3 regions of the Streptomyces sp. 3N207 genome follow, and region 3 is predicted to be linked to each of the others. Evidence: predicted binding sites of a transcription regulator. Region 3 holds the regulator's gene; each other region holds the start of a gene.

Region 1 (7,752 bases), on a different contig from region 3:
TCTCGGGCGAGCGGGGAGTCGTCGCATACGAGGACGGATGTCATGGCCGCCCTCCGCTGCTGATGCGCATCACCTTGAGCCTCCAGGCTGCTTGAGAATCGTCACCTGCACGATTGACGGCCTCGGACGTGCATGCCCCGGCCGGTTCTGAGCCAATCGCTTTCGCTCTCTCAACGACGGTCACCCGAAAGAGTTACGGCTTCCGGCTACCGACATCAGCACTCTACGTGAGCGTCCGTACACAGAGCAGCAACATCCGGGCATTGCAGCAGTCGACGCACCTTCCGCCCGGAAGTGCCCTATTCAGATGCATTTCTCGGGTTTTGCGCAATTGCTGGCTGGATTCGCGAAAGAGTCATATTTACGCACGAGTGATAGGTCACACCCTCCAGCAACACTCAGGAGAGACGCGATGGCAGACTTCTCCCGCCTTCCTGGCCCCAACGCGGATCTGTGGGACTGGCAGCTTCTGGCCGCCTGCCGGGGGGTGGACAGCTCGCTGTTCTTCCACCCCGAGGGGGAACGCGGCGCCGCCCGCAGTGCGCGGGAGGCGTCCGCGAAGGAGGTGTGTATGCGCTGCCCCGTGCGCGCCGAGTGCGCGGCGCACGCCCTCCAGGTGCGCGAGCCCTACGGAGTGTGGGGCGGGCTCACCGAGGACGAGCGCGAGGAGCTGCTGGGACGGGCGCGCAACCGACTGGTGACGACGCACCTCTCCGCCGAGGGCGGTCCCTCTCCCGCGTCTTCCGCCGAGAGCACCACCGAGCCGGCCGGCGAGGCTTAGCCCCGCAAGGCCCCGGCCGGAGCGGTCAGCGGCGTGCTGCCGCCGCCAGCCGGTCCAGCATCCCCGCGACGGCAGGCACCTGCGCCAAGTCGGGCAAGGTGAGGGCAACCACCTCGCGCTGCACCGCCGGGCTCACCCGCACCGCGCGCGTCCCCCGTGGGCGTACGGACTCCACGGCCAGCTCCGGCAGGACCGCGACCCCCAGGCCCGCGCCGACCAGGCCGACCACCGCCGGGTAGTCGTCGGTCGCGAAGTCGATCCGCGGTGTGAACCCCGCCGCCTCGCAGACCTGGACGAGATGTCTGCGGCAGCGCGGGCAGCCCGCGATCCACGGCTCCTCGGCGAGGGTGCCGATGCCCACCTCCTCGGCGTCCGCGAACGGATGCCCCTCGGGCACCAGACCTACCAACCGGTCGGTCAGCAGCGGTCGTACGACCAGGTCCTCCCACTCGGGCGCCACCTCGTAGCGGAACGCCAGGGCGATCTCGCAGTCCCCCGCCCGCAGCATCTCCACCGAGCGCGGCGGCTCGGCCTCCACCAGCGACACCCGGGTGCCGGGGTGATCGGCCCGCATCGCCGCCACGGCCGTCGGCACCAGCGTGGAGCTGCCGCTGGGGAAGGAGACCAGCCGCACCCGGCCTGCGCGCAGCCCGGCCAGCGCCGCGACCTCCTCCTCGGCCGCTGCCAGCCCCGCCAGAATGCCCGTCGCGTGCCGTACCAGCGCCTCGCCCGCCTCCGTCAGCCGCATCTCGCGGCCCGCCCGCACCAGCAGCGGGGTGCCCGCGGCGCCTTCCAGCGCCTTCATCTGCTGGCTGACGGCAGGCTGGGTACAGCCCAGCTCGCGGGCCGCCGCGGAGAACGAACCGGTGCTGGCGACCGCGCGCAGGACGCGCAGATGACGGGCCTCGATCATGGGCCCGAGCATAGGCGAGCATAAGGCTTCCTTGGAGGGACGCCGGGAAAACCGGCTCGCGGCTTGGAGACGTACGCCGATAGCCTCTGGCCATGCAGCTGCTTTCCGTGAACCTCGCCAAGCCCCACCGTTCGGAGCACACCGACGCCGAGGGCCAGTTGACCGGCATCGACAAACAGCCCGTCGAGGGCGCCGTCACCGTCACAGCGCCCGGCCCGCGCGGCACCGGCGGCAGCGGTCTGGCCGGCGACACCATCGGCGACCTGCGCCACCACGGCGGCGAGGAACAGGCCGTCTACGCCTTCACCCGCGAAGAGCTCGACTTCTGGGAGCGCGAGCTGGGCCGGAAGCTGCCCAACGGCGTCTTCGGCGAGAACCTCACCACCCGCGACCTCCCCGTCGACGACGCCCGCATCGGCGAACGCTGGCAGTTCGGCACACCCGGCACCGGGCCGCTGCTGGAGGTCTGCTCCATGCGGATCCCCTGCCGTACGTTCGCGGGCTGGCTGGGCGAACAGGGCTGGATCAAGCAGTTCATGAACCGGCGGATGCCCGGCGCCTATCTACGGGTCATCGAGCCCGGCGAGGTGCGCGCGGGCGACCCCGTCACCATCGTCCACCGCCCCGACCACGAGGTGTCGGTCAGCTTCGTGTTCCGCTCCCTGACCCTGGAGCCCGAACTGCTGCCGCGCATCCTGGCGGCCGGCGAGGCGCTGGATCCGGAGGCGCGGGAGAAGGCGCTGCGGCGGACGCAGAGCTGACGGGGCGCGCTGTCTGACGCGTCGCCACACCCAGGGTGGGCCGCGGCGGTTGCGCGGCGGCCGGGGCCGGAGTGCGTGCCGATAGCGTGGCCGTATGACGACTGCACTCATTACGGGAGCCACCGCCGGTATCGGCGCCGCCTTCGCCCGGCGGCTCGCGAGCCGCGGCTACCATCTCGTGCTCGCCGCGCGGAACACGGACCGGCTCTGGCGCGAGGCGACCGAACTGCACGACCGGCACGGCGTGGAGGCCGACGTCATCACCGCCGACCTGGCGACGGAGAAGGGCATCACCGCTGTCGAGGACCGGCTCCGGGACCGCGAGCACTCCGTCGATCTGCTGGTCAACAACGCGGGGTTCGGCAACAAGGGCCGCTATCTCGAAGTGCCCGTCGCCGACGAGCTGAAGATGCTCAAGGTGCACTGCGAAGCGGTGCTGCGGCTGACGTCCGCCGCCGCAGAGTCCATGTGCGAACGGGGGCGCGGCGGCGTCATCAACGTCGCCTCCGTCGCCGCGTTCTTCCCGCGGGGGACGTACGGCGCCTCCAAGGCGTGGGTCACCCAGTTCACCCAGGGCGCGGCCAAGGACCTCGCCGGTCAGGGCGTGCGGCTGCTGGCGCTGTGCCCGGGATTCGTCCGTACGGAGTTCCATGAGCGGGCCGGGATGGACTCCAAGGATATCCCCAAGTGGATGTGGCTGGATGCCGATCAGGTGGTCGAGACGGCCCTGCGGGACCTGGCGCGAGGGCGCGTGCTGTCCGTGCCGGATCCGCGTTACAAGGCGTTGCTGGGGGCGTCCCGGCTGCTTCCGCGCGGGGTGTTGGCGCGGGCGTCGTCGACGACGGGGCGCAAGTACGGGCCCAAGTAGCCTCGGGCCGCCGCTCGTCCGGCTGTGCGTTGCCGGGTGCCGGTTGTTCGTGGCTGCCGGGCGCCGGTTCTTTGCGGCTGAGCGCGCAGTTCCCCGCGCCCCTTCGGGGCGCCCCCCTCGGGCGCGGGGAGCCGCGCGTCGTTCAGGTGCCCGTCAGTGGGCGTGACCGTGGCCGTGGCCGTGGCCCGCGGCCTCTTCCTCCTCCGCCGGCTTCTCGACGACCAGCGTCTCGGTCGTCAGCAGCAGCGAGGCGATCGAGGCGGCGTTCTCCAGCGCGGAGCGGGTCACCTTCACCGGGTCGATGACACCGGCCTTGATCAGGTCGCCGTACTCGCTGGTGGCGGCGTTGAAGCCCTGGCCGGCCTCCATCTCCGCGACCTTGGCCGTGATGACGTAGCCCTCCAGGCCCGCGTTCTCGGCGATCCAGCGCAGCGGCTCGACCGCGGCGCGGCGGACGGTGGCGACACCGGTCGCCTCGTCGCCCTCCTTGCCGAGGCTGCCGTCCAGTACCTTGGCCGCGTGCACGAGCGCGGAGCCGCCGCCGGAGACGATGCCCTCCTCGACCGCCGCACGGGTCGCGGAGATCGCGTCCTCCAGGCGGTGCTTCTTCTCCTTCAGCTCCACCTCGGTGGCGGCGCCGACGCGGATGACGCACACGCCGCCGGCCAGCTTGGCGAGGCGCTCCTGGAGCTTCTCGCGATCCCAGTCGGAGTCGGTCGTCTCGATCTCGGCCTTGATCTGGGCGACGCGGCCCTGCACGTCCTCGGCCTTGCCGGCGCCGTCGACGATCGTGGTGTCGTCCTTGGTGACGGTGATGCGGCGGGCCGAGCCCAGCACGTCGAGGCCGGCCTGGTCGAGCTTGAGGCCGACCTCCTCGGCGATGACGGTGGCGCCGGTCAGCGTCGCCATGTCGCCGAGCATGGCCTTGCGGCGGTCACCGAAGCCGGGCGCCTTGACGGCGACGGCGTTGAAGGTGCCGCGGATCTTGTTGACGACGAGGGTGGAGAGGGCCTCGCCCTCCACGTCCTCGGCGATGATCAGCAGCGGCCTGGAGCCGCCCGCCTGCATGATCTTCTCCAGCAGCGGCAGCAGGTCCTGGATGGAGCTGATCTTGCCCTGGTGGATCAGGATGTACGGGTCGTCGAGGACGGCCTCCATACGCTCCTGGTCGGTGACGAAGTACGGCGAGAGGTAGCCCTTGTCGAAGGCCATACCCTCGGTGAAGTCCAGCTCCAGACCGAAGGTCTGGGACTCCTCGACGGTGATGACGCCGTCCTTGCCGACCTTGTCCATCGCCTCGGCGATCAGCTCGCCGACCTGCTTGTCCTGCGCGGAGAGGGCGGCGACGGAGGCGATGTCCTCCTTGGAGTCGATCGGGCGGGCCGTCTTGACCAGCTCGTCCGAGACCGCGCCGACCGCGGCGTCGATGCCCTTCTTCAGGGCGGCCGGGGAGGCACCGGCGGCCACGTTGCGCAGGCCCTCGCGGACCAGCGCCTGGGCCAGCACCGTGGCGGTGGTGGTGCCGTCACCCGCGATGTCGTTGGTCTTGGTCGCCACCTCCTTGAGGAGCTGGGCGCCCAGGTTCTCGTACGGGTCCTCGACCTCGACCTCACGGGCGATCGTGACACCGTCGTTGGTGATGGTGGGGGCGCCGAACTTCTTGTCGATGACGACATTGCGGCCCTTGGGACCGATGGTCACCTTCACGGTGTCGGCGAGGCTGTTGACGCCGCGCTCAAGGGCGCGACGGGCGTCCTCGTCGAACTTCAGGATCTTCGCCATGGAAGCTGTTGTGTCCTCTCACACGTTCTCGCACGTCTCGTACGCGCACGTTTCGGCCCGTACGAGCCGCGCCCTGGTCCCTGCTACCTCGCACGAGGAGCGGGCACCAGGGCGCGTTTCGACTGCACGCTGCTGCTGCGGAGAGCGGCTGCGTCCGTAGTCAGTAGTACTTCTCGCCGTATTACTTCTCGACGATCGCGAGAACGTCGCGGGCCGAGAGAACGAGGTACTCGTCGCCGTTGTACTTCACCTCGGTGCCGCCGTACTTGCTGTACAGCACGACGTCGCCGACCTTTACGTCGAGCGGCAGGCGGTCGCCGTTCTCGAAGCGGCCCGGGCCGACGGCCAGGACAGCGCCCTCCTGGGGCTTCTCCTTGGCAGTGTCCGGAATGACCAGGCCCGAGGCCGTGGTCTCTTCGGCTTCGAGCGGCTGGACCACAATGCGGTCCTCGAGCGGCTTGATGGCAACCTTGGAGCTGGCGGTCGTCACGATCCGACCTCCCCCTTCGGAGATCTCAAAACGGGGTCTTATGTCTGGGGTGGCGACCTGGTAGATCCGTCGTCGCGGGTGCCGGATCTGCCCGTCGCGTACTGCTGGCACTCCCACGGGGAGAGTGCCAAGGTCGAGATTATGCCTGGCTTAGCACTCGGTCAAGCGGAGTGCTAGCCGCACCGGCTCGCGCCGACCTGAGGGGGCACCCCCTCTCCCGCTTTCCGGGGAGACTCGCCGTGGGACCGAGGCCGTCTGCCGGGTGCGGCGCCGTTGTGGTCGCTCGCGCAGTTCCCCGCGCCCCTTACGGGGCGCGCCCCGGCCCTACCACCCCGGCCCGGGCGCCGGCACGGCACCGCGGCACGGGACAATGGCCGGGTGGATCGTGAGGTGTTCGCGGAGTTGCTCTCCGAGGAGGGGCAGGAGCTGCTGCGTCAGGTGCGGGGCGTCGAGCCCGCGCGGGAGCTGGCCGTGGCCACGCGGCTGCGGCAGCGGTACGAGCCCGCGCTCGTCTCGGCGGCGCTGGCGCAGGGCCGGCTGCGCAGCCGCGCGGAGGCGAAGTTCGGCCAGGACCAGGCGCACGCCCTCTACTTCACCCCGGACGGTCTCGAACAGGCCACCCGCGCCCCTGTGGCGGCGCACCGGGCCCGGCGGATGCGGGAGCTCGGCGTCCGTTCCGCGGTGGACCTGTGCTGCGGCATCGGCGCCGACGCGCTCGCCCTCGCCCGGGAGGGCATCCGCGTACTGGCGGTGGACCGCTCGCCGCTGACGTGTGCGGTGGCCCGTGCCAACGCCGAGGCGCTGAGGCTGGCGGACCTCGTGGAGGTGCGCTGCGCCGATGTCACCGAGGTGGCCACCGACGGCTACGACGCGCTCTTCGCCGACCCGGCGCGCCGCACGGGCCGCGGTCGCGTCTTCGATCCCGAGGCGTACTCCCCGCCGCTCAGCTGGGCCGTGGAGACGGCCCGCGCGGCGCCGCTGGCCGCGTTGAAGGTGGCGCCAGGTATCCCGCACGAGGCGGTGCCGCCGGAGGCGGAGGCCGAGTGGGTCTCGTACGGCGGGGACGTCAAGGAAGCGGTGCTGTGGTTCGGCGCGCGGAAGCCGGGTGGGGTGCGGGCGACGCTGCTGCCCGCCGGTGACACGCTGGCCGGACGCGGGCTGCCCGACCCGGAGGTGGGGCCGGTGGGCCGGTACCTCTACGAGCCGGACGGTGCGGTCATCCGCGCCCACCTGGTCGCCGAGCTGGCGGAGCAGGTGGCGGGGCGGCTGATCGACGCCACGATCGCGTACGTGACGACGGACGCGGAGCACCCGACGCCGTACGCGTCCGGGTACGAGCTCACCGACGTACTGCCGTTCAACGTCAAGAAGCTCCGGGCGCTTCTGCGGGAACGCGGCGTCGGTGTCGTCACCGTCAAGAAGCGTGGCTCCGCGGTCGAACCGGAAGAGCTGCGCCGGAAGCTGAAGCTGGACCCGAAGTCGGCCGCCGGCTCCTGCACCGTCTTCCTGACCCGCGTCGCCGGTGCCCCGAGCATGCTGCTGGGCCACCCGCTGCGGTGACACCGGCATGGAGGGACGCGCCCCGCAGGGGCGCGGGGAACTGCGCGACAAGCCACGACGCAACCCGCAGCCCGCGAGCGTCGGTCAGGAGCAGCCCCGCACCGGACCAACGGGGGCCCTACCGGGTACGGGTGAAGTCCCCGCGGAGGACGCGTTCGGTCAGGGTGTCCTCGGTGAGGGAGCCGTAGCCGGTGGCGGCCCACAGGCTGTGCTCGGGCGGGACCTCGAAGTACGGGATCCGGCGGTCCTCGTGGGCCTGGGTGAGGACTTCCGGTGCGCGACGCGCTGCCACAGCGGCGGCACAGTCCCCGCAGGCCGCGACGTCCAGCGACTCGCGGCGGCCCAGCGGGCGCCAGCGGACGCGCTCCGCAGCGGGCCCGTGCAGCGGGTGGAAGAAGCACAGCGGCAGCGCTGCGGCGGCGCCGTCGGCGGACTCGGAGCGCCGCAGCGCCTCCCGGCCCTCGTGGAGGAGCGCGAGAACGCCCGCGAGGTCGGGTATGTCCCGCGCGTTGTCCAGCACCGTGCCGGCGGCGGAGTAGGCGTCGAGGGAGAGCTGGAGCAGGTCGGTGTCGGCGGCCTCGTCACCGTCGGCGGCGG
Region 2 (7,752 bases), on a different contig from region 3:
CGCCGCCCTCTTCCCCGGCTTCCGGACCGGTGGTTTCCCCGGTGACCGTCGCGCCCAGCACCCGTTCGCAGCACTCGGTGAACAGCCGGGCCCAGCGTGCGGTCAGGAACGCGGTGCGGTCGGCGCCGAGCATGCCGCGCAGCACCTGCGTGGCGACCTCGTCCGGGAGCAGCCGGAAGTAGTCGGCGGGCGCCCAGGGGGTGTGCGAAAAGTGGCCGATCCGCAGATCGGGGCGGCGTTGGCGGAGCAGGCCGGGGACGAGGGTGAGGTGGTAGTCCTGCACCAGCACCGTGGCGCCCTGCCCGGCCTCCTGCGCCAGCGCCTCGGCGAAGGCGGCGTTGTACGCCTCGTACTCCGCCCACTGGCGGCTGAAGTCCTGGTCGAAGACCGGCTCCAGCGGCGTCTGGTACAGCATGTGGTGGGTGAACCACAGCACGGAGTTGGCGATGCCGTGGTAGGCCGCCTCGAAGGTGCCGGGCGGGATGTCGAGCATCCGTACGGACTGCCCGCCGGTGTCCCCGCCGTCCAGGTGACCCCCTGAGCGCCGGACCGCCTCGCGGTCGCCCACGCCGAGCGCCGCGCACACCCACACCGCGTCGGTCTCGGGGCCGATGGCCGACAGTCCGGAGACCAGCCCGCCGCCGCCGCGCCTGGCGGTGAGCGTGCCGTCGTCGCCCAGCGTGTAGGACACCGGTCCGCGGTTGGATGCGACGAGCACCTGCGCTGCCGCCTCCGGTCCCCGTGCTCCCTGCGATGTTGTTGCTCCAGCGACCATGCGGCGAGCCTAGCCGTCGCCGAAACCGCTCAAACGTGCCCGTACCGCAGCAGCGTCCGGCGAGGCCCTCACGCCGCCACCCGCTGCCCGTACTCGGGCACCGTGCACATCGGAGGGCGCTCCTCCGCGTCCACCAGGTGGCCGCGGGGGACGAAGCAGCCCGCCTCGTCCCGTTCGAACTGGGTCAGCGCCGTCCCGCCCGACCGTCCCTCGAACACGCTCCGCGCACCGTGCGCCACCGCCGGGCCGCCCCGGCCGATGCGGCGCTCGGCTGCCGCGTAGATGGCGGTGGCCATCCGGCCGAGCGCCTGCCCGTCCTGGTTGCGGTGCAGCCGTACGCCCACATCGACCTGGGCCAGCGCATCCAGCCCCACCAGCTCCAGCGCGTCGACCAGCAGCGCCAGCTCCACCCCGTAGCCGACCGGGAAGGGCAGCCGCTCCAGCAGCGAGCGGCGCGCCGCGTACTCGCCGCCCAGCGGCTGGACGAGCCCGGCCAGCCGCGGCCAGTGCAGATTGAGCAGGGGGCGCGCCACGAGCTCGGTCACCCGCCCGCCGCCGGCCGGGCTGCCGGGCAGCGGGCGGTCGTACATCGCCTTGACCAGCTGTACGTCCGGCTCCGTCAGCAGCGGTCCGACGATGCCGGTGACGAAGTCGGGCGAGAACTCGCGCAGGTCCGCGTCGACGAAGCAGATGATGTCGCCGCTGGTCGCCAGCAGGGAGCGCCACAGCACCTCACCCTTTCCGGGGCGGGTCGGCAGCCTGGGCAGCACCTCGTCCCGGTGGATCACCTTGGCCCCGGCGGCTGCCGCGACCTCGGCGGTGCGGTCGGTGGAGCCGGAGTTCATCACGATCAGCTCGTCCACCAGCGGTGTCCCGGAATCGAGGTGGGGCGAGGCCAGCTCGCGGCGGATCACCGAGACGATGTCGCCGACCGTGGCCTCCTCGTTGAGCGCGGGCAGCACCACGCTGACTGTGGTGCCGGTGCGGCGCTTGGCCGCCAGCAGCGCCTCCAGCGGCCGGTCGGCGACGCGCCAGGAGCGGCGCCGCAGCCATTGGCCCACTTCGTCGAGCACGTGCGCGCCTTCCTGTAGTCGGGTCCCGCTGGTCGGGCTGAGATGCGACGGGTGGTGCGGTGTCCCGGCCCAGGCCGAGGGCCCGGACCGGAGCCCCAGGCCATGGCCCCAGGGCGCGGAGGCGAGCGGCGGGTGATCCATCTCGCGGTTCGGACGTCCCTCTCAAGCGTGACCGCCGTCAGTTACAGTCTTGAACAACGCAGGTGACCTCCGCATCTCGGGGTCGCCGCGACAAATGCCCGAGCGGCCCCTGGCCGCCCGGCGCCATAGTGCAGCTCATCCAGAGGGGCAGAGGGAACGGCCCGTTGAAGCCCCGGCAACCATCCCGCGATCCGCGTGTACGCGGACCCTCCAGGCGAGACCGCCTCGTGGGGACGGTGCCAATTCCGGCCCGTGACGAGATACGCCACGGGGAAGATGAGGAGAAAGGGCCTCGCCTCCATGGCTGTGCAGACAGTTGCAGCGAACAGCACCACTTCCACCGACGCCGCTGACGCGTCCGGCGCCCCCTCGCACGATCTCGGCGCCGCTGTGGCCCTCTCCTGTCGCGAGTGCGGCACCCGCACCGAGCTGGGGCCCAGCTTCGTGTGCCTGGAGTGTTTCGGCCCGCTGGAAGTCGCCTACGAGCTGCCCACCGGTGACCCGGAGGCCCTGCGCAGCCGGATCGAGGCCGGCCCCGCCTCGATGTGGCGTTACGCACCGCTGCTGCCGGTACCGGCCGACGTCGCCGAGAAGCCGAACCTGAACCCCGGCTTCACCCAGTTGGTGAAGGCCGACCGGCTGGCCGCCGAGCTGGGAGTGACCGGCGGTCTGTACGTCAAGGACGACTCCGGCAACCCCACCCACTCCTTCAAGGACCGTCCGGTCGCCATCGCCCTGGAGGCAGCGCGCGCCTTCGGGTTCACCACCCTCTCCTGCTCCTCGACCGGCAACCTGGCCGGTGCGGTGGGCGCCGCAGCCTCCCGGGCCGGGCTGCGCTCGTGCGTGTTCATCCCGGACGGGCTGGAGCAGTCCAAGGTGGTGATGGCCGCGATCTACGGCGGCGACCTCGTCGCGATCGACGGCACCTACGACGATGTGAACCGCTTCTGCTCCGAGCTCATCGGCGATCCGCTGGGCGAGGGCTGGGGCTTCACCAACGTCAACCTGCGGCCGTTCTACGCCGAGGGTTCGAAGTCGCTGGCGTACGAGATCTGTGAGCAGCTCGGCTGGCGGCTGCCCGACCAGCTCGTCATCCCCGTCGCCTCCGGCTGCCAGTTGGTGAAGATCGACAAGGGGCTGCGGGAGCTGATCCAGCTCGGGCTCGTCGAGGACAAGCCGTTCCGGATCTTCGCCGCGCAGGCGGAGGGGTGCTCGCCGGTCTCCCGCGCGTACAAGGAGGGCACCACCGCCGTCCGCCCGGTCAAGCAGCCCGACACCATCGCCAAGTCCCTCGCCATCGGCGACCCGGCGGACGGTCCGTACGTCATCGACATCTGCCGGCGCACCGGCGGGGCCGTCGAGGACGTGAACGATGCGGAGATCGTGGACGCGATGAAGCTGCTCGCGCGGACCGAGGGCGTGTTCGCGGAGACGGCCGGGGGTGTCACGCTGGGCGTGACCCGCAAGCTGATCGAGTCCGGCGCCATCGACCCGAGCCTCACGACCGTCGTGCTGAACACGGGTGACGGCCTCAAGACCCTCGACGCCGTGGCCCCCACGGCGCGGCCCACCGCCGTGATCCGCCCCAACCTGGCCGCCTTCCGCGAGTCCGGCCTGGCCTGACCGAGGCGGCCCCGGGTGCCCTGGGCGCCCCAGGTTGCCGAAGGCGCCTCAGACGGCTGAAATCGGCCCCCCGGTGTTTAGCGGGTGGGAATGCCGGAGCGGGCCCCCTGGGGTGCTTTCCCTCTTACGTTAGGAAGATCGACATGAGCGTCAACGTCCGGATCCCGACCATCCTCCGTACCTACACGGGCGGTCAGGCCGAGGTCACCGCCGAGGGCGGCACCCTCGCCGAGGTGCTGGCGGACCTGGAGAAGAACCACACCGGCATCAGCGCCCGCATCCTGGACGACGCGGGCAAGCTCCGCCGCTTCGTCAACGTCTACGTCAACGACGACGACGTCCGCTTCGAGCAGGGCCTGGAGACCCCCACCCCGGACGGTGCGGGCATCTCCATCATCCCGGCGGTGGCCGGCGGCTGATCCGTCCGGCCGCGCGGTCGGGGCCGCGGCCCCGTAGCCGCCCGCCACTGCCCCGCCGACCAGCGCTCGGGCTCCGTGATCGCCCCTTCCGAGGAAAAACGGAAGGGGCGATTCCATGTGAGATTCCATGTGACGAGAGGCGGCTCGGGAGACGGTAGAGTTACCGCAGTTCCCTCTCCCGGCGGTTGCCGGACGCGTATGAGAACGCGCCAGGGGCGGATCAACACCGCGACAACAACGGGACAAGTTGCTGTCGAAAACCGGACGGCAATTGTCGTGAAGGCCCCGAATGTCTGGCCCGACTTGCCCTGCTCCGACGGCAGTTGAGGCTTATTTCCGATCAGTCGTGCCCAGAATTCTCGTCCGATTGACCTGTTGCACAGGGCGTCCGTGCAGATACATTCAGCGGCGGTCGACGCGTTCCGGCGCACGCCCCCGCTTGATTGTGGGGGTGAGGTCTGACCCGGGTTCGCGAAGTGCGGGCTCGTGCAAGGGCCAGTAATAGGGGAGTTAGGAATGGCTCAGGGCACCGTCAAGTGGTTCAACGCGGAGAAGGGGTACGGCTTCATCGCGGTCGACGGTGGTGCGGACGTGTTCGTCCACTACAGCGCGATCCAGATGGACGGTTACCGCACCCTGGACGAAGGGCAGCGGGTCGAGTTCGAGATCTCGCAGGGTCAGAAGGGGCCGCAGGCGGACATGGTCCGCGTGACCGGCTGAGTGTCGCCGGACTGCGCAGAGCTTGGTAGACACAGCCTTGTAGACACAGCAGAGAAGAGAAGGGGCCGCACCCACGGTGCGGCCCCTTCTTGGTGCCTTCGGGCTTGCAGTGGAGGGGGCGCGGGGAACTGCGCGAGCGACCTGGGGGTACCTCCCTGCTCGAAGAGCTTGGGGGAACACCCGCACCCCGCAAGCATCAGACAGGGGCACCTCTCCCCGACAAAGAGAGGGGCATCCCCTCCCCGGAGCCTCCTCGGCGTAGCTTGCACTCTCCATGCCCGAGTGCTAATCATTGGGTTAGCACTCTGCGAGTGAGAGTGACAAAGAAGGACCGGGTCGGTGAGGCCGCAGGCCGGGTGGGGAAGGAACCGCCGGGTCGTAGGCCGTCCGTCGCGGGCGCCACGCGGTCCGGAGAAATCCAACCCTCCCCTTGCGCTCGACGCATGGGGGAATCCAGGGAGGACCAACCCACATGGCCAAGATCATCGCCTTTGACGAGGAGGCGCGGCGCGGTCTTGAGCGTGGCATGAACCAGCTTGCCGACGCCGTCAAGGTCACGCTCGGCCCGAAGGGCCGCAACGTCGTTCTGGAGAAGAAGTGGGGCGCCCCCACGATCACGAACGACGGTGTCTCCATCGCCAAGGAGATCGAGCTCGAGGACTCCTACGAGAAGATCGGCGCCGAGCTGGTCAAGGAGGTCGCCAAGAAGACGGACGACGTCGCCGGTGACGGCACGACGACCGCCACCGTGCTGGCCCAGGCGCTCGTGAAGGAGGGCCTGCGCAACGTTGCCGCGGGCGCCAACCCGATGGCCCTCAAGCGCGGTATCGAGCAGGCCACCGAGGCCGTCTCCGCCGCTCTTCTGGAGCAGGCCAAGGACGTGGAGACCAAGGAGCAGATCGCTTCGACCGCCTCCATCTCCGCTGCCGACACCCAGATCGGTGAGCTGATCGCCGAGGCCATGGACAAGGTCGGCAAGGAAGGCGTCATCACCGTCGAGGAGTCGCAGACCTTCGGGCTGGAGCTGGAGCTCACCGAGGGCATGCGCTTCGACAAGGGCTACATCTCCGCCTACTTCGCCACCGACATGGAGCGCATGGAGGCGGAGCTCGAGGACCCGTACATCCTCATCGTCAACTCCAAGATCAGCAACGTGAAGGACCTCCTTCCGCTGCTGGAGAAGGTCATGCAGTCGGGCAAGCCGCTGCTGATCATCGCGGAGGACGTCGAGGGCGAGGCGCTGTCCACGCTGGTCGTCAACAAGATCCGTGGCACCTTCAAGTCCGTCGCCGTCAAGGCTCCGGGCTTCGGTGACCGCCGCAAGGCCATGCTCGGCGACATCGCCATCCTCACCGGCGGCCAGGTCATCTCCGAGGAGGTCGGCCTCAAGCTGGAGAACGCCACCCTCGACCTGCTGGGCCGGGCGCGCAAGGTCCAGATCACCAAGGACGAGACCACCATCGTCGACGGTGCGGGCGACAGCGAGCAGGTCGCGGGCCGGGTCAACCAGATCCGCGCCGAGATCGAGAACAGCGACTCGGACTACGACCGCGAGAAGCTCCAGGAGCGCCTGGCGAAGCTGGCCGGCGGCGTGGCCGTCATCAAGGCCGGTGCCGCCACCGAGGTCGAGCTCAAGGAGCGGAAGCACCGCATCGAGGACGCCGTCCGTAACGCGAAGGCGGCCGTCGAGGAGGGCATCGTCGCCGGCGGTGGCGTGGCCCTGCTGCAGGCTTCCTCGGTCTTCGAGAAGCTGGAGCTGGAGGGCGACGAGGCCACCGGTGCCGCCGCCGTCAAGCTGGCTCTCGAGGCCCCGCTCAAGCAGATCGCGGTCAACGCCGGCCTCGAGGGCGGCGTCATCGTGGAGAAGGTGCGCAACCTGACCCCGGGCCACGGTCTGAACGCGGCCACCGGCGAGTACGTCGACATGATCGCCGAGGGCATCCTCGACCCGGCCAAGGTGACGCGCTCCGCGCTGCAGAACGCCGCCTCCATCGCGGCGCTCTTCCTCACCACCGAGGCCGTCATCGCCGACAAGCCGGAGAAGGCCGCCGCGGGCGCCGACGCGGCTGCCGGCGGTGGCATGGGCGGCATGGACTTCTGACGAGTCCGAGCCGTTCGCACGGCTCCGCCGCCTGCTGAGGCAGCACGAAGGCGGGTACCCCCGAGGGGTGCCCGCCTTTGCCGTTCCGGCGGTGATCCGGAGCGCCGGGGGACCAGCGGTGTTGCGGGCGGTTCAGCCGACCTCGATGTCCGGGAAGCAGAGGTAGCCCTTGATCTCGGACACCTGGTCGAAGGGCTCGGGGTAGGACCAGGCGATGTCCTTGGCCGCACCGTCGGCCAGCGACCAGTAGTCGGCGGTGCCTTTGAAGGGGCAGCGGGTGTGGGTGTCGGACAGGGTGAGCAGGTCGGTGCGTACGTCCTCGGCCGGCAGGTAGTACCGCACCGGGTAACCCGTCTCGCTCAGCAGCAGCGGTCGGCGGCTGTCCGCCAGCACCCGGCCGTCGCGCGCGACCGCTCGCACGCGCTCGGTGCCTTCTTCGATGGTGATCGTGTGACCTTGTGCGGTCATCTGCGCGGTCCTTCCGTCGGGGGTCGTCACGACCAGCCTCGGCCTCAGACCCCGAAGAGTGCCAGTGGGGGTACCTCCCGGACGGAGTGCGGGGGAGGTTCCAGCCCCGCAATATTGACCGGTACCGCGCGGTGCGCCTCCCAGTCGACACGGTCCAGCCGCAGCCGCTCGAAGGTGCGGGCCTTGCCCGGCACGGCTTGGGTCAGCAGACCGTCCGGCCGGTATCCCGGCTTCTCCGAGACCCGCCGCGAGCGCGGATTGTCCGTCAAGGCGGCGGACGTCATGCTGCGCGCTTGCGCCTCGGGGTTCGCGGCGGTCCTGGATATGGCTGTAGAGCAGCACGTTCAGGTTGAGCGCGGTTGCCGGGGAGAGGCCGCGGCCGTCCGGTGCGCTGAGCATCCACGCCGAGTACGTGCCTCCGCGGAGTCACTC
Region 3 (7,752 bases):
CCGGACCACCGCGTCCGCCAGCAGACGACCCCGCAGCGTCAGCACCGCGCGGCCCTCCTCGTACGGGCCCGGCTCCAGCAGACCCTCCTCGCGGGCCCGCTCGGCGGCCTTCGCGCCCTGCGGCGCAAGCAGCGAGAGCGGGCAGCCCCGGCCGAGCCGCAGCTCCAGCAGGATCCGCTCGACGCGCCTGTCCTCCGCGGTGAGCACCTCACGCCCTGCGCCGGGCGAACGGCCCTCGGCCAGCGCCTGCGCATAGGCGGATGGGTGCTTGACGTTCCACCAGCGCACCCCGCCGACATGGCTGTGCGCGCCAGGGCCCGCGCCCCACCAGTCGGCACCCGTCCAGTACAGCTCGTTGTGCCGGCACCGTGCCGCCGCGTCGCCCGCCACCGCCCAGTTGGAGACCTCGTACCACTCCATACCGGCCGCCGTCAGCCGCTCCTCCGCGATCAGATAGCGGTCCGCGTGGACATCGTCGTCGGTCATCGGCACCTCGCCCCGCCGGATGCGCCGGGCGAGCTGGGTGCCCTCCTCCACGATCAGCGCGTACGCCGAGATGTGGTCCGGTCCTGCGCCGAGCGCGGCGTCCAGGGAGGCCCGCCAGTCGTCGTCGGTCTCACCCGGAGTGCCGTAGATCAGGTCGAGGTTCACATGCGAGAAGCCCGCCTTGCGTGCCTCCGCGACGCACTCCTCGGGGCGCCCGGGGGTGTGCGTACGGTCCAGTACCCGCAGCACGTGCGGGCGGGCGCTCTGCATACCGAAGGAGACCCGGTTGAAGCCCGCCTCCCGCAGTTCGCCGAGGTAGCCCGCGTCCACCGACTCCGGATTCGCCTCGGTGGTGACTTCGGCGTTCTCGGCCAGCCCGAACTCGTCCCTGATCGCCGCCAGCATCCGGCCCAGCTCGGCGGCCGGGAGCAGGGTGGGGGTGCCGCCCCCGACGAACACCGTCTCCACCCGGCGCGGATCGTCGCCGAGCACCCTGCGGGCCAGCCGGATCTCCTCGACGGCCTGCTCCGCGTACCGCTCCCGGGAGAATCCCCCCAGCTCGGTGGCGGTGTAGGTGTTGAAGTCGCAGTAGCCGCAGCGGGTGGCGCAGTACGGAACGTGCAGATAGAAGCCGAGCGAGCGGGCGTCGGCCCCGTCGAACGCGTGCGGAGGCAGTGCGCCGTCACCGGGCACGGGCTCACCATCGGGAAGTGCGGAGGGCATGCTCTCCATTGTCCGGTACCGCTCGGATTCCGATGAGACCGCGGCCGCCCCCGAAGATCACTCCGCCGGGGCCGTGACGAAGTCGATCAGCTCCTCGACGCGGCCCAGCAGCGCCGGCTCCAGGTCCTTGTAGGAGCGGACGCGGCCGAGCAGGTGCTGCCAGGCCGCGCCGGTGTTCCGGGGCCACCCCAGCGCGCTGCACACGCCGGTCTTCCAGTCCTGGCCGTGCGGGACGCGTGGCCAGGCCCGGATGCCCGCCGAGGCGGGTTTCACGGCCTCCCAGATGTCGATGTACGGATGCCCCACCACCAGGACGTGGTCCCCGCTCACCTGGGCGGCGATCCGCGACTCCTTCGAGCCGGGGACCAGATGGTCCACCAGCACCCCGAGCCGGGCCCCCGGGCCGGGGGAGAAGGCTTCCACGACGGCGGGCAGATCGTCGACGCCCTCCAGATACTCCACGACCACCCCCTCGATCCGCAGGTCGTCGCCCCACACCTTCTCGACCAGCTCGGCGTCGTGCCGCCCCTCGACATAGATCCGCCCCGCCCGCGCCACCCTGGCCCGCGCGCCGGGGACGGCAACGGAGCCGGAAGCCGTCAGCCGCCGCCCGGCCGCCGGGGCACCATCCCCGGCGCCCGCACCCGCGCCCGCACCGGTGCGGGGACGTACGAGCGTCACCGTCCGCCCCTCCAGCAGGAAGCCCGCCGGTGTCATCGGGAAGACCCGGTGCTTGCCGAAGCGGTCCTCCAGCGTGACCGTCGGCCCCTCAGCCGTCTTCTCGCAGCGCACGACCGCTCCGCAGAACCCGGTGGTGACCTCCTCCACCACCAGATCCGGCTCGGCGGCCACCTCGGGCACGGGCCGAGCCCGCTTCCAGGGAGGCGTCAGATCGGGGTTGTCGTAGCGGCTGCGCATGCGCTCATTCTGCTACGCGCCGCACGACCCGCTACGTGCCGTACGACGCGAACCGGCGTGCCAGCTCCTCCCGTTGTGCCCGTACGAACGCCGCGTCCACCAGTGCCCCGTGCCCCGGTACGTACACCGCGTCCTCGCCGCCCAGCGCCAGCAGCCGGTCCAGCGCGGCCGGCCAGCGGGAGGGATGGGCGTCGGCGCCGGCCTGGGGGGCGCCGGACTCCTCCACGAGGTCGCCGCAGAAGACGACATCGGGGGTGCCGGGCACCAGCACGGCCAGGTCGTGCTCGGTGTGCGCGGGGCCGACGTTGACCAGCACGACCTCCCGCCCGCCCAGGTCGAGGGTCAGCTGCCCGCTGACCGCATGGTGCGGGCGCACCAGCACGTCAGCCGCCTCCCCGGCCTCGTCCTCCAGCAGGCCGTGTGCCACGGCGTCGTCCCGCAGCAGGTCGGTGTTGCGGGCCAGCAGATCGCGGACGCCGACCGCCGCGTACACCTCGGCGCCGGAGAAGACGGCAGCGCCGAAGATGTGATCGAAGTGCGGATGGGTGAGGACCACCCGCGTCACCCGGCGCCCCAGCAGCGCGGTCACATCGGCACGGATCTCGGAGCCTTCCAGCAGCGAGGACCCGGTGTCGATCACCAGCGCCTCGTTGTCGCCCCCGACGGCGCCGACCGTCGCGTCCCACTGCGGCAGTCTGCGCCGCAGCACCCCGGGTGCGATCCGCTCCCAGCGCCGGTCGTCGGCCGGCGAATCCTGCCTCGCGTCTTTACCGAACGGCTGCATACGACGACGCTAGCGGCAGCCCGACCACCGTGCCTTCGGCCGCGCGGAAGCAGCGCTGCCGCCGCAGCGGCGCGGTACGGTCGGGCCTGCGAGCAGGCGGCCCTTGCCCTGGCCGTGGTGACCGGCCGTACACTGGCTCAGGGACTTGGCACTCCGGCACGAAGAGTGCCAGAGACCGCCAGGGAATCGGACTCAGACCAGCGGCCGGACGGGAGGTGTGCGCCGTGCTCAGCGAGCGTCGACTCGAAGTCCTCCGCGCCATCGTCCAGGACTACGTGGGCACCGAGGAGCCGGTGGGCTCCAAGGCCCTCACGGAGCGCCACAACCTGAAGGTGTCCCCGGCCACCGTCCGCAACGACATGGCGGCGCTGGAGGACGAGGGGTACATCGCCCAGCCCCACACCAGCGCGGGCCGGATCCCCACCGACAAGGGTTACCGCCTCTTCGTCGACAAGCTCGCCGGAGTCAAGCCGCTGTCGCCCCCCGAGCGGCGCGCCATCCAGAACTTCCTGGAGGGCGCCGTCGACCTCGACGACGTCGTCGGCCGTACGGTCCGGCTGCTCGCCCAGCTCACCCGGCAGGTCGCGGTGGTGCAGTATCCGTCGCTGACCCGCTCGACGGTGCGGCACGTGGAGCTGCTGGCGCTGGCGCCCGCGCGGCTGATGCTGGTGCTGATCACGGACACCGGCCGGGTCGAGCAGCGGATGATCGACTGCCCGGCGCCGATCGGCGAGACGGTACTGGCCGATCTGCGTGCCCGGCTCAACAGCCGGGTGGTCGGCGAGCGCTTCACCGAGGTCCCGTCCCTGGTGCAGGACCTGCCCGAGGCGTTCGACGCCGACGACAGAGGCACGATCCAGACGGTGCTGGCCACCCTGCTGGAGACCCTGGTCGAGGAGACCGAGGAGCGGCTGATGATCGGCGGCACCGCCAATCTGACCCGCTTCGGGCACGACTTCCCGCTCACCATCCGGCCCGTACTGGAGGCGCTGGAGGAGCAGGTCGTTCTGCTGAAGCTGCTCGGAGAGGCCAAGGACCCCGGCATGACCGTACGAATCGGGCATGAGAACCAGCATGAGGGACTGAGTTCCACATCGGTCGTCTCGGTCGGCTACGGTTCGGGCGACGAAGCGGTCGCCAAGCTCGGTGTGGTCGGACCGACCCGCATGGACTACCCCGGAACGATGGGAGCTGTACGCGCAGTGGCACGGTACGTCGGACAGATCCTGGCGGAGTCATAGTGGCGACGGACTACTACGCGGTCCTCGGCGTGCAGCGTGACGCCTCGCAGGACGAGATCAAGAAGGCGTTCCGCAGGCTCGCGCGCGAGCTGCACCCGGACGTCAACCCGGATCCGAAGACCCAGGAGCGGTTCAAGGAGATCAACACCGCTTACGAGGTGCTCTCGGACCCGCAGAAGAAGCAGGTCTACGACCTTGGGGGGGATCCGGCCTCGGGCGCCGCGGGCGCCGGTGCCGGCGGCTTCGGCGGGGGCTTCGGCAACTTCAGCGACATCATGGACGCCTTCTTCGGCACGGCGGCGCAGCGCGGACCGCGCTCGCGCACCCGCCGGGGTCAGGACGCCATGATCCGGCTGGACATCGACCTGGAAGAGGCCGCTTTCGGCACCACCAAGGACATCCAGGTCGACACCGCCATCGTCTGCGGCAGCTGCAGCGGCGACGGTGCCGCGCCGGGCACCTCGGCGCAGACCTGCGACATGTGCCGCGGCCGTGGCGAGGTCTCCCAGGTCACCAGGTCCTTCCTGGGCCAGGTCATGACCTCCCGGCCGTGCCCCCAGTGCCAGGGCTTCGGCACCGTCGTGCCCACCCCCTGCCCGGAGTGCGCGGGCGACGGGCGGGTGCGCTCGCGGCGCAGCCTCACCGTGAAGATCCCCGCCGGTGTCGACAACGGCACCCGCATCCAGCTCGCGGGCGAGGGCGAGGTCGGCCCGGGCGGCGGCCCCGCCGGTGACCTCTACGTGGAGATCCACGAGAACGCCCACCCGGTCTTCCAACGCCGCGGTGACGATCTGCACTGCACTGTCACCATCCCCATGACGGCCGCGGCTCTCGGTACGAAGGTGCCGTTGGAGACGCTGGACGGTATGGAGGAGGTCGATATCCGTCCCGGGACCCAGTCCGGGCAGTCGATCCCGCTGCACGAGCGTGGCATCACTCACCTGCGTGGTGGTGGCCGTGGTCAGCTCATCGTGCATGTCGAGGTGACGACGCCGACGAAGCTGGAGCCGGACGAGGAGGAGCTCCTGCGCCGACTGGCCAAACTCCGCGGCGAGGAACGGCCCACGGGCCAGTTCCAGCCGGGCCAGCAGGGGCTGTTCTCCCGGCTGAAGGACGCCTTCAACGGCCGCTGAGGCGAGCACCCCGTTCGGCTCGGCCGGGGGTTCGGGGGTCGGGGGTGGTCTTCTGGGGCGTCGGGGGTTGGGCCGGGGCTGTGGTGGGGGCGTGACAGGATGTGGTCATGTCGACCTCGTCGTCTTCGCTCTACGAGCTGACTGCGCATCCCGTCATCCAGGCACCGATGGCGGGCGGGGTCTCCCGGCCCGCGCTGGCTGCAGCGGTGAGCGAGGCGGGGGGCCTGGGCTTCCTCGCCGCCGGGTACAAGACGCCGGAGGCGATGTACGAGGAGATCAGACAGCTGCGGCGGCTCACAGAGCGCCCGTTCGGCGTCAACCTCTTCATGCCGCAGCCCCGGACCACCGACCCGTCAGCAGTCGTCGTCTACCGCGAACAGCTCGCGGGCGAGGCCACCTGGTACGAGACCGAGCTGGGCGACACCGACGGCATGACGGACGACGCGTACGAGGCGAAGCTCGCGATCCTCTACGACGACCCCGTCCCCGTCGTCTCCTTCCACTTCGGCTGCCCCGCCCGCCGGGTACTGGAGCGTCTCGCGGAGCTGGGCACCCGCACCCTCGTCACCGCGACCTCGGTCGCGGAGGCGCAGGCGGTGCAGACGGCCGGTGCGCACGCAGTGTGTCTGCAAGGCATAGAGGCGGGCGGGCACCAGGGCACACACCGCGACGACCCGCAGAGCGACCGGGGGAGCGGCGGCATCGGACTGTTGTCGCTGATCACACAGGTCAGGGAAGCCGTGCAACTGCCCCTCGTCGCTGCGGGCGGACTGATGCGCGGTGAGCAGATCGCTGCCGTGCTCGCGGCCGGCGCTGTGGCGGCGCAGTTGGGCACCGCCTTTCTGGCCACCGAGGAGTCCGGCGCCCACCCGCTGCACAAGCAGGCGCTGACCAACCCGCTGTTCACCCGTACCGAGCTGACCCGGGCCTTCTCGGGGCGCCCGGCGCGGGGACTGGTCAACCGCTTCCTGCGTGAGCACGGTCCGTACGCGCCCGCCGCATATCCCCAGCTCCACTATCTGACGGCCGGGCTGCGCACGGCGGCGGCGAAGGCGGGCGACCCGCAGGCGATGGCGCTGTGGGCGGGCCAAGGGCACCGGCTGGCCCGGGAGTTGCCCGCCGGACAACTGGTGGAGGTGCTGGCGGCCGAGCTCGCCGAGGCGCGTGCGGCACTGCGGGAGGTGCCCTCATGAGCGCGCCGGTCTTCCTCGCCGACTCCGGACTGCTGCATCCCGGCACGGTGGTGCTCGACGGGCCGGAGGGTCGGCACGCCGTCTCCGTCCGCAGGCTGCGGCCGGGGGAGGAGGTCGTACTCACGGACGGCGCGGGCACCGGCGCGTACGGGAGCGTGACCGCCGCCGAGGGCAAGGACCGGCTGGAGGTCGCCGTCCGCGAGATCCTCAACGAGCCGGAACCGCGCCCCCGGATCACCGTCGTACAGGCGCTGCCCAAGGGGGACCGGGGGGAGCTGGCCGTGGAGACGATGACGGAGACGGGGGTGGACGCCGTCGTGCCGTGGGCGGCTTCGCGGGCAGTGACCCGGTGGAAGGGCGAGCGGGCTGCCAAGTCGCTCGCCAAGTGGCGGAACACGGCGCGGGAGGCGGGGAAGCAGGCGCGGCGCCTGCGCTTTCCGCAGGTGGCCGACCTCGCATCGGCGCGGGAGGTCGCGGAGCTGTTGCGGGCCGCCGACTTCGCGGGCGTGCTGCACGAGGAAGGCAGCACACCGCTGGCCACCGCCGAGTTGCCCTCGGCAGGGGAGATCGTGCTGGTGGTGGGCCCCGAGGGCGGGGTGGCTCCGGAGGAGCTGGAGCTGTTCGCCGGAGCCGGCGCCGCGCCCTTCCGGCTCGGGCCGAGCGTGTTGCGGACCTCCACCGCCGGGACGGCCGCCACCGCGGTGGTGCTCGCGCGCTGCGGCCGCTGGGGTTGAGCTCCCGCGGCCGCTGGAGGTGCGGGGCACGGGGGCCGGGCCGAACACCGGGGCCCTGACCGGTGCTCGGGTAACATCCCGGCATGGCTTCCAACGGAGAACCGCAGCAGGACTGCCTGTTCTGCAAGATTGCCGCGGGTGAGGTGCCGGCGACGCTGGTGCGGGAGACCGAGACGACCGTCGCGTTCCGGGACATCAACCCGCAGGCGCCCACCCACGTGCTGGTGATCCCGAGGGCGCACTACCCGGACGCGGCCTCCCTCGCGGCGGCCTCCCCGCAGTTGATCGCCGATATGGTGCGGGAGGCCGGTGAGGTGGCGCAGCTGGAGAAGATCGCCGTGCCGCACGGCGGCCCGGGCACCGGCTACCGGGTGGTCTTCAACACCGGTTCGGGCGCGGGGCAGACGGTCTTCCACGCACATGCGCACGTTCTCGGGGGCCGTGGCCTCGAATGGCCGCCCGGGTGAGGCGGTAGCCGCGATGTCGGTGCGAGAACTGGTCGTGCTGGGTACCGCCAGCCAGGTACCCACCCGGGAGCGC

The links. The regulator HrcA, encoded in region 3, represses chaperone genes, less so after heat shock. The targets are predictions, from matches to a motif close to TTNGCACTCNGNNNNNCNGAGTGCNAA.
Region 1: a site for HrcA is predicted at 5,746-5,772, ahead of groES (co-chaperone GroES). Genes of this name have one in related genera too.
Region 2: a site for HrcA is predicted at 5,014-5,040, ahead of groL (chaperonin GroEL). Genes of this name have one in related genera too.

Annotation. Positions count from the first base shown of each region.
Region 1 covers NZ_JBQQBV010000001.1:480,885-488,636, forward strand. Annotated here, with positions in the region: gene ACTWP9_RS02130 (response regulator transcription factor) at 1-44, opposite strand, end outside; gene ACTWP9_RS02135 (WhiB family transcriptional regulator) at 413-781, shown strand; gene ACTWP9_RS02140 (LysR family transcriptional regulator) at 807-1,694, opposite strand; gene ACTWP9_RS02145 (MOSC domain-containing protein) at 1,787-2,455, shown strand; gene ACTWP9_RS02150 (SDR family NAD(P)-dependent oxidoreductase) at 2,550-3,323, shown strand; gene groL (chaperonin GroEL) at 3,477-5,105, opposite strand; gene groES (co-chaperone GroES) at 5,287-5,595, opposite strand; gene ACTWP9_RS02165 (class I SAM-dependent methyltransferase) at 5,974-7,155, shown strand; gene ACTWP9_RS02170 (hypothetical protein) at 7,274-7,752, opposite strand, start outside.
Region 2 covers NZ_JBQQBV010000015.1:73,260-81,011, forward strand. Annotated here, with positions in the region: gene ACTWP9_RS23135 (alpha,alpha-trehalose-phosphate synthase (UDP-forming)) at 1-775, opposite strand, end outside; gene ACTWP9_RS23140 (glucosyl-3-phosphoglycerate synthase) at 844-1,848, opposite strand; SAM riboswitch class I at 2,122-2,272, shown strand; gene thrC (threonine synthase) at 2,290-3,612, shown strand; gene ACTWP9_RS23150 (MoaD/ThiS family protein) at 3,756-4,031, shown strand; gene ACTWP9_RS23155 (cold-shock protein) at 4,548-4,751, shown strand; gene groL (chaperonin GroEL) at 5,224-6,852, shown strand; gene ACTWP9_RS23165 (DUF427 domain-containing protein) at 6,985-7,320, opposite strand; gene ACTWP9_RS23170 (hypothetical protein) at 7,365-7,604, opposite strand.
Region 3 covers NZ_JBQQBV010000017.1:157,280-165,031, reverse strand. Annotated here, with positions in the region: gene hemW (radical SAM family heme chaperone HemW) at 1-1,209, opposite strand, end outside; gene ACTWP9_RS25270 (DUF3097 domain-containing protein) at 1,267-2,127, opposite strand; gene ACTWP9_RS25265 (MBL fold metallo-hydrolase) at 2,159-2,911, opposite strand; gene hrcA (heat-inducible transcriptional repressor HrcA) at 3,136-4,152, shown strand; gene dnaJ (molecular chaperone DnaJ) at 4,152-5,285, shown strand; gene ACTWP9_RS25250 (nitronate monooxygenase) at 5,393-6,478, shown strand; gene ACTWP9_RS25245 (16S rRNA (uracil(1498)-N(3))-methyltransferase) at 6,475-7,212, shown strand; gene ACTWP9_RS25240 (histidine triad nucleotide-binding protein) at 7,296-7,679, shown strand; gene ACTWP9_RS25235 (ribonuclease Z) at 7,693-7,752, shown strand, end outside.